DNA from 3 places in the Lysinibacillus sp. BSL11 genome. Region 2 is predicted to be linked to each of the others. Evidence: riboswitches for the same ligand, from Rfam matches in the RefSeq annotation. Region 2 holds a riboswitch; each other region holds the start of a gene.
What was found. A riboswitch is a leader RNA that binds a small molecule or an ion and turns the genes downstream of it on or off. The one in region 2 is predicted to bind lysine.

Region 1 (3,288 bases), on a different contig from region 2:
AGATGTATTTGGCTATGCTGTTGAAAAAGGATGGATGTGTGTTCAGGTTTTCTTTGTGCGCCAAGGAAAGCTGATTGAGCGTGATGTCTCAATTTTCCCCATCTATCAAGATGCAGAGGAAGAATTTTTAACATTTGTTGGGCGCTTTTATGAAAAGCCAGAGCATATTAAGCCAAAAGAAATTTTTATTCCACAAGCCATTGATGCAGCTATCTTAACAGAATTATTAGAAATTAAAGTGCTCACACCGAAAAGAGGTCAAAAGAAGGAATTGGTTGAATTAGCTACCAAAAATGCTGAAATTGCTGTGGCAGCTAAATTCCAGCTAATAGAGCGTCAGGAAGAACGTACGATTGGTGCTTGTGAGGCACTTGGTGAAGCAATGGGTATTAGTACACCTTTACGAATTGAAGCTTTTGATAATAGTCATATGCATGGAACGGATGCAGTATCTGCTATGGTTGTTTTCATTGATGGGAAGCCTGCGAAAAAGGAGTACCGAAAATATAAAACGCGTACAGCAGCCAAGCATGATGATTACGGTGCAATGCAGGAGGTTATACGTCGTCGCTATATACGTGTTTTAAAGGAAGGACTACCATTACCAGATTTAGTCTTAATTGATGGTGGTAAGGGACAAATGGAAGTAGCCCGTGAAGTACTAGAAGATGAGCTTGGTCTTGTTATACCGATTGCTGGTTTAGCCAAGGATGATAAGCATAATACATCTCAGCTCTTGTTTGGTGATCCACCGGAAGTGATTAGCTTAAAACGTACAAGTGATGGCTTTTATTTATTACAACGAATTCAAGACGAAGTCCATCGCTTTGCTATTACCTTCTTGCGTCAACAGCATGAGAAACATGCCATTCAATCTGTATTAGATCATATTGAAGGGGTAGGACCAAAACGAAAGCAACAGCTGCTTAAACATTTTGGTTCAGTCAAAAAAATTCGAGAGGCGAGCGAGCTAGCATTACAGGAGGCTGGGATGCCCGCTAATTTAGCAAGCCAAATTTTTAGCTATTTTCAGCAACAATCATTGTCAAAGGAATAGGTATGTGCTATGGTTATCCATAACATTGTTTTCAATGTTATGGAGAGTCAACTGCGTGACTAATTCGTTTACGCTAAGGCTTAATGAATTGAATACATTCACTTTAAAGTGATGATAGAGGTGCAAGATTCAAGAGTAACACGATGGAGGATGGACAAGTCCAGAGATATTGTGTGAAAGGGGAGCTTGCCGAAGTACAGTTTTGTTGTTCCATTGCTGTACTGGTTTTGCATTTAAGAAATGTAAGACTGTCGATTCTAAACGTTTCGGAGAGCTATCACACATGCGCAAGTTACGATTATTGTACATGTTATAGGCAGCTTTCACTTTATGTGGAGGCTGCCTTTTGGTTTTCCAGAAACTGTTTTACACCCCATGATTTTGTAAAATATATGAACTGGAAGGGAGAACGAAAGAAATGGCTAAAATCGTGATGAAGTTTGGAGGAGCTGCATTAGCTTCTACTGAACAAATCCAAGAGGCTGCTAGGAAAGCGATTGCTCAAAAGGACAAAGGATTTGATGTAGTAGTGGTCGTTGCAGCAATGGGACACACTGCGAAAGAGATGAAATTGATGGTACACCAACTAACTGACGATGTGTCAAAAAGAGAATTAGATGCAGTGTTGTCAACTGGCTCTCAATTATCAAGTGCTTTATTTGCCATCGCCTTGCAGGAAGCAGGCTATGAGGCTGTGTCTCTAACGGGATGGCAAGCTGGTATACATACGGATGGTATGTATCGGCATGCTCGTATCGACTATATAGATATTAATCGAATGGAAGAACACTTTGCACAGGGACAAATTGTGGTTATTGCTGGAGAACAAGGGATTGACGAAGAGCACAATATCACCATGCTTGGGAAAGGTGGAGCTGAAACAGCTGCTGTTGCACTTGCCATAGCATTGGAAGCGGAGAGAGTAGATATGTATACAAATGTGGATGGTGTTTATACAGCAGATCCACGATATGTTACAAATGCCCAAAAGCTACAGGAAATTTCCTATGATGAAATGTTGGAGTTATCTAATTTAGGGTCTCATATCATACATCCTCGTGCGGTGGAGTTAGCAAAAAAATTTCAAATGCCTGTTATTATACGTTCCAGTTTAATAGAATCAGTAGGCACTTTATTGAAGGAGGAAGTGGAAATGGAAAAAAATTCAGTCGTTCGTGGTGTTGCATTTGAATCAGATATTATTCGTTTAACAGTAGGGTATGATGCTTTTTCCAATGCTTCATTAGCAGATATATTTACGGTGCTTGCAGAGAACCGTATTAATGTTGATATTATTGTCCAAGCCATTATTGATGGATTGAAGCCAACTGTATCGTTTTCCATTTTAAAAGAGGAATTTGCGGAAGCATTACGTGTTTTAGAGGATAGTAAATTATCACTTGGATTTAGTTTTGCTGACTTCGAAATTGGACTAGCGAAAGTTTCCATTATTGGTTCAGGCATGGCTTCCAATCCAGGCGTTGCCGCTCGTATGTTTGATCGGTTACGTCGCGAAAATATCCCTGTAAAAATGGTTAGTACTTCTGAAATAAAAGTGTCTGTTGTTGTACCACAGGATGATATGATCCAAGCAGCTAATGCTCTCCATGATGAGTTTAATTTAGAGCAAGCACTTTACATATAATAATAGAAGAAACAGCATTTTATGTAATTGACCGAAATAAAAGGAAGAAAAAAGAAGGATTGTCATCCCATTCTTTAATGGGAGACAATCCTTTTTAATTATTCTGAGGGAATGGTATTCATAATACGTTCTTTAACGTCCCATTTGACTGTAAACATGACGTATTGTTGCTTTTCCCGTTTTTCACTATAGCATTCTGTCAGGTAGCCTTTAGCTAGTTGAATTTGCTCTGCTATAAATCCTGCTTCAAGTTTAAAGCTACGCTGCTTTATTTGCAGAATTTCAGGGTCATTTGTCAACTGGAAAATACGCCCATCTTTTGATTCCTTTATGAGTTCTAATGTACCCCAGCAGGCATCTGCGAAAAATGCGATAAGTTCATCTTGACTTTTACATGGGAACTTGCGAGCAAGCTCTTTACCTGCCCAATAAAGGACGTCATCTTCATGTTTACCGAGTATAGAAGATAGAATATGATCACGAATGATCTCATAGCCAAATGATGAGATTGTAGGAGATGGAGTGTTTAACATTGTTATCCTTCTTTCTTAGAATTTTCTTAAAATTTAACGGTAATAAAGTAATG
Region 2 (3,288 bases):
CCAGCGGCAGCACCAACTGAGGCAGCACCTGCACCAGCAGCGCCACAAGCAGCACCTGCATCAGTTGCAGCAGCTCCAGTAGTAGAAGAAACTTCTGGTGAGCGTGTTGTTGCATCTCCAGCAGCACGTCGTCTTGCACGTGAAAAAGGTATTGACCTTGCAGCGGTATCTCCAGTAGATCCACAAGGACGTGTACGTGTACAAGATGTAGCAGCTCACGGTACAGCACCCGCTGTAACGCCAGCAGCAGCACCTACATCCGTAGCAACTTCAGGTGGCCCAGTAGTATTCACACCAGCAGCTAATTCTGACCGTGTAACAATTGAAAAAATGAGCCGTCGTCGCCAAACAATTGCAAAACGTTTATTAGAAGTTAAACAATCAACAGCAATGTTAACAACATTCAACGAAATTGACATGACAAACATCATGGCACTTCGTAAACGTAAACAAGAAGAGTTTGTAAAAGCAAACGACATCAAACTTGGTTTCATGTCATTCTTCACTAAAGCTGTTGTTGCAGCACTGAAAAAATACCCATACGTAAACGCTCAAATCTCTGGCGATGAAATTCATTTAAATAACTTCTTTGATATCGGTATTGCTGTATCAACTGAAGAAGGTTTAGTCGTACCAGTTGTACGCGATGCAAATAGCAAAAACTTTGCAGAAATCGAAAAAGATATCGCTAACTTAGCGACAAAAGCTCGTGATAAAAAATTAGGCTTAAATGACATGGCTGGTGGATCATTCACAATCACAAATGGTGGTGTATTCGGTTCATTAATGTCAACACCAATTATGAACGGTACGCAAGCTGGTATTTTAGGTATGCACTCAATTGTAAACCGTCCAGTTGCAGTAAATGGTGAAGTTCAAATCCGTCCAATGATGTATGTAGCACTTTCATACGATCACCGTATCATCGATGGTAAAGATTCTGTAGGATTCTTAAAAACAGTTAAAGAATTAATCGAAAATCCTGAAGATTTATTATTAAATTCATAATGCCATTAAACCCTGCGAACAATGTTCAGCAGGGTTTTTTGTATGATAAAAGGTATTGACCGATTCTATGCTTGAAAGAGTACGAATGTTGTATCGTTTAGAGGAGCAAAGAAAGAAAAAACGCAACTTTTCTCACATAGAGAACATACTCTATAATAAATATTTGTTGTAATTTTCAGAAATATCAACAAAAGTTTAACGATTTAAAGTGGAAGCAGAGCGCACAATATCCTAATATTGTCATTAGTCAGAAAAATGTTAAAATCGTCTTGACGAACATATTAGTTTTATAGTAGTATCTAAATATCAATTAAATAAACAAACCTCACGAATTGTTACCAGTGAGGTAGAGGCGCGGTATTTATTAGTTCATTGTTGAGTAAAAGCAAGCGAAGACGCAATGAAGAAGGAAATATCGCCGAAGTATAAAAGGAGCTCGTACTTTTATACTGGGTCTGCAGTGAATAAGTGCAGGACTGTCCTAGTAAATGGATTTCCAGATTTACTAGGTTGTGCTATCTCGGAAACATGGAAATTATAGTGAGGATTTGGGCAACTGTCATAAAAGGTAAGACCTAAGTTCAATAAACTTAGGTCTTTTTTAGTACAGTTGTCTTATTTTTTTACAGAAAAGGGGAGTTTTTCATGAAAAGAAAATGGTTGTTAGTAATGATCTCTATCTTGACGGCAATTGTGCTAGCTGCATGTGGCACAAGTGACAAAAAAGAGGGCAGTTCAAGTGATGCTGGAACTGACAAAGAAGAAGGCGGCGGTGAATTCCGAATTGGCATGGAGGCTGGCTACCCACCGTTCAACTGGACACAGCAAGACGATGCGAATGGCGCAGTGAAAATTGCGGATAATGCAGAATATGCAGGTGGCTATGATGTACAAATGGCAAAGAAAATCGCTGAAGGTTTAGGCAAAGAGTTAGTCATTGTTAAAATGGAGTGGGACGGATTAGTTCCAGCGCTACAATCGAATAAAATTGATGCAATTATTGCAGGTATGTCACCAACAGAAGAACGTAAGAAAACAATTGATTTTACAGAAAACTATTATACTTCTGATTTTGTTATGGTTATTAAAAAAGGTAGCAAATATGAAGGCGCAAAATCGATTCAAGACTTCTCAGGTGCTAAAATTACATCACAATTAAATACATCAAACTACACAGTTATCGATCAAATTAAAGGCGTAGAAAAGCAAACGGCAATGGAGAGCTTCCCAGCAATGCGTGTTGCACTAGAAGCAGGTAAAATTGATGGCTATGTAGCTGAACGTCCAGAGGGCATTTCCGCTTCTGCAGCCAACGATAAATTCACATATGTAGCATTTGAAGAAGGCTTTGATACAGACCTATCAAATACTTCAATTGCTGTAGGCTTACGTAAAGATGACGCAAATCGTGAAAAAATCAATGAAATCCTAAAAGGCATTTCAGAAGATGATCGTCAAGCGATTATGGAAGAAGCTATTTCTCAACAACCCGCAGCACAATAATGACATGGCACGGACTAGCAACCAGTCTAGTCCGTACATGATCATTTCATCATTATCAAAATGAGAACCTCTCTACATAATGATAATGTCCTAGCGTGACAAATCATAGAATGGTAGAAAGAGCTAGGACACAAAAGAAATAAGCGAGCAAGATGACATTGTTAGGAGGAACATCATGAGTCTTGAATGGATACTTTCAATTATTGAAAACAACTGGCAAATGTTTTTACGAGGTGCGTATTATACGTTACTGATTTCGAGTATTAGTACAATTATTGGTGCATTTATCGGATTTTTCATCGGAATTATGCATACGATTCCAGTTCGTAAAAAAGGTGTGAAATTTTATAGCTTAAAGCTCATTAATTTTATACTAACATGCTATGTTGAATTTTTCCGTGGTACACCAATGATTGTACAAGCTATGGTTGTCTACTACGGATTAGATATCGCATTCGGTATCGATATGCACTTTATTACAGCAGGTATTTTAGTCGTTTCCCTCAATACAGGGGCCTATATGGCAGAAATTGTTCGTGGCGGTATTGTATCCATTGATAATGGGCAATACGAGGCAGCATCAGCAATTGGCATGAATCACTTCCAAATTATGCTTCATGTAGTCTTACCACAAGTAGCGCGTAATGTTTTACCAGCAACAGGTAACCAATTAATCATGAATATTAAAGATACAGCCGTATTAAATGTCATTGGAGTAACGGAATTATTCTTCCAAACAAAATCAATTTCGGGTAACAACTTCCGTTATTTCGAATC
Region 3 (3,288 bases), on a different contig from region 2:
AATTAATCGAACATCAAGGTACACTGTGGCAGGTGACACTATGGGTTTTGCTTGTCCTGTTAAAAAAGCTTACTAGTAAAAAATTAGAGGTTGTCTCCTTACAAGAAATACAATTATATTTAGCTGTGGCACATGCTATTACGAAAGATTATCTCGACCCAGTCAATACTGTTAAAAATATGCAGGAGCTATTAGACGTCAACTATTTATGGATAGAAAATGAGGACAATGATGAGCAGGAGTGGGAGGAAGAAACGCCAAAGGGCTATGGAAAGCAAGCTTTTGTAGGCTATTACTATTATAGTTATTTGCTTTTACAAGAGGCTGTTCCTATTTTTTCTACTATAACAGCTCGTAATAATGAAGCATCAGAATGCCTTGCTGAATTGCTAACATTAATCCAGCAACTCGACAATTAAGTAATGTGTAAACACTATATAGAAATAAAGCAGATGGAGGAAGCTGAACCACCTGCTTTATTTAATTTTAATGCACATATTCATTCTTAGAAGCTCTCATTGAGCAAAAGAAGAGTAAAATTGCCACAACGACAAAGAGCCATCCCGCAATATTCCAACCACCAAATAAATCATGCAAGTAGCCAAAAAGAATAGGACCAATTGCGGCAAATAAATAACCCAAAGATTGTGCAAAGCCTGATAAATCTGCTGCTTCAAATGCAGTACGAGTACGGAGAGTGAAGAACATCATTGCTAGGGCGAATGAAGAACCACCTGCTAACCCTAGAAGAACCATCCACAGGACCCCAAGACTTGTCCATTCCATGACAACTCCAACAAAGCCTACTAAATAGAAGGATGTAAACATCAATACAAGTGGGCGTTGAGAAGTCATTTTACCTGCAATAATAGGCACTGCCAAAGCCATTGGTACTTGTGAGAATTGCATGATTGAAAACATCCAGCCAGCTTTATCAGGCGCTAAACCTTGAGCAATATAGATCTCAGGTATCCACGCTGCTGTTGTATAGAATAATAAAGACTGTAAACCCATTGCCCCTGTGACAGCCCAAGTAACAGGTGATTTCCATAAAGGTGTACTGGTCTTTTTAGATGTAGTAACTGGTTCTGGGTAATTTGACTTTAGTTGAGGTATCCAAATTAGGATTGTAATTAGAACGAGTATGAGTGCAATGGAAAGCGCACCTTGCCAGCCTAACGATGAATTAGCTATCGGATAGCTAATACCAGCTCCAAGGCCAGCAGTAAAATTCATGGACATGGTGAAAAAGGCCATTAATAAACCCACATGATATGGAAATTTCAATTTTAATAATCCTGGAATTAGTACATTTCCAAAAGAAATGGCTACGCCAATTAACACAGTACCCAATAGAAGTAATTCTGTCGTACCAAGTGAACGTAGGACAATTCCTAAGGCCAAGAGAAAAGTTGATAAAAATAATGTTAGCTCAAGCCCTAGTTTGCGTGCTACAACTGGTGCAAATGGAGATATAATAGCAAAAGCCAGCAATGGAATTGTTGTTAGAAAGCCAGCCACTACATTAGATATTCCAAGATCTTCACGGATAAAGGATATAATTGGACCAACAACAGTTAGTGGCATTCGTAATGTAGAGGCTATAAAGATAACGCCAAAGACTAAAAGTAAGGTTGTTCCTTTCCAGCTAATTTTTTTACTTGGATAACTAGTGGTATGATCATTTGTAGTCAAAATAAATCCCCCCTAATAATAACCATTCTAATTGAACTACTATAACACTTTATCACACTATTAAAAATAGTAGAAGATTCATAAAATACGGAACATTTCTTGCGGTATTGAAATGTCTATGGTCTTATGTTAGTATAATAAACATCATAAATTTAATAATTATATGCCTCATGTTTGTATTGAGGTAGAGGTCGCGATATTTATAAGTATGCTAATTGAAATGACAAGCATTGATGAGATTAGCTGAAAGGAAATATTGCCGAAGTGTGAGGGGACTTGAAAACCTCATGCTGGGGCTGTCTCCGAAAGGAACAGAACTGTCACGTTTGTACAACGTGTTGAGCTATCATGTAGGAAAAACTGAGGATTAACGTAGCCATCACAGTGTATATGTGATGGCATTTTTTTGCCTCATAAATAGGAAGGAAGCTATATCGTGAGTGAAATAAAAGTAAATCAGCTCGGACATAAAGCGCCGAAGCTGAAAAAAGAATTAAAAAGCCGTCATATTACAATGATTTCTTTAGGCGGTACAATTGGTACGGGGCTATTTTTAGCCAGTGGAGGTGCTATTGCTCAGGCAGGGCCTGGGGGAGCATTGCTTGCCTATGCTTTAATCGGTATTATGGTGTATTTTTTAATGACAAGCTTAGGGGAAATGGCTGCCTATATGCCATCATCAGGTTCATTTAGTACGTATGCAACCAAATTTGTAGATCCCGCTTTGGGCTTTGCATTAGGCTGGAACTACTGGTATAACTGGGCAATCACCATTGCTGCCGAAATTGCTGCTGTGTCATTAATTATGAAATATTGGTTCCCAGATAGCTCATCAGCACTTTGGACAGTATTATTTATTGCTGTTGTATTGACGTTTAATTTACTATCCGTAAAAAGTTATGGTGAAAGTGAATATTGGTTTGCCATGATTAAAGTAGCAACGGTTATTGTTTTTATTATCATTAGCTTACTAATGATTTTTGGTATTTTAGGTGGGCAGGCTCCTGTAGGTTTTACTAATTTCTTTGTTAGTGATGGGCCATTCCATGGTGGCTTCCTTGCTACATTTGGTATTTTCCTAGCTGCAGGATTTTCATTCCAAGGGACAGAATTACTAGGAATTACAGCTGGTGAAACAGATAATCCTGGTAAAAATATTCCGAAGGCTGTTAAATCTGTATTTTGGCGTATTCTTTTGTTTTATATTTTAGCGATTGGTGCAATCGGGATGTTGATTCCATTTACAGACGAACGTTTGTTATCAGAAGATATCGCAGTATCACCCTTTACACTAGTGTTTGACCGTCTAGGTATTGCCTTTGCTGCTTCTTTAATGAATGCCATTATTTTAACGGCTATGCTGTCAGCAGGAAATTCAGGACTATATGCATCTTCTCGTATGCTATGGCAATTAGCAGTGGATGGACATGCACCTAAATTTTTTGCAAAGCTAAGTCGTAGAGGTATTCCGATTTATGCACTTATGGCAACATTAGCTGTAGGCTGTTTAGCATTTTTGGCATCCTTCTTTGGCGATGGAGTGGTTTATATCTGGCTATTAAATGCTTCTGGAATGTCTGGCTTTATTGCATG

Region 1: another riboswitch for lysine. It lies ahead of RCJ95_RS02590 (aspartate kinase); the one in region 2 lies ahead of RCJ95_RS16350 (transporter substrate-binding domain-containing protein).
Region 3: another riboswitch for lysine. It lies ahead of RCJ95_RS21885 (amino acid permease); the one in region 2 lies ahead of RCJ95_RS16350 (transporter substrate-binding domain-containing protein).

What each region holds. Positions count from the first base shown of each region.
Region 1 is NZ_JAVGCX010000001.1:515,187-518,474, reverse strand. It holds gene uvrC (excinuclease ABC subunit UvrC) at 1-1,057, shown strand, start outside; lysine riboswitch at 1,165-1,342, shown strand; gene RCJ95_RS02590 (aspartate kinase) at 1,476-2,702, shown strand; gene RCJ95_RS02585 (YslB family protein) at 2,801-3,235, opposite strand.
Region 2 is NZ_JAVGCX010000013.1:118,006-121,293, reverse strand. It holds gene odhB (2-oxoglutarate dehydrogenase complex dihydrolipoyllysine-residue succinyltransferase) at 1-1,008, shown strand, start outside; lysine riboswitch at 1,348-1,534, shown strand; gene RCJ95_RS16350 (transporter substrate-binding domain-containing protein) at 1,654-2,511, shown strand; gene RCJ95_RS16345 (amino acid ABC transporter permease) at 2,687-3,288, shown strand, end outside.
Region 3 is NZ_JAVGCX010000024.1:3,710-6,997, forward strand. It holds gene RCJ95_RS21875 (hypothetical protein) at 1-419, shown strand, start outside; gene RCJ95_RS21880 (CynX/NimT family MFS transporter) at 487-1,695, opposite strand; lysine riboswitch at 1,873-2,049, shown strand; gene RCJ95_RS21885 (amino acid permease) at 2,132-3,288, shown strand, end outside.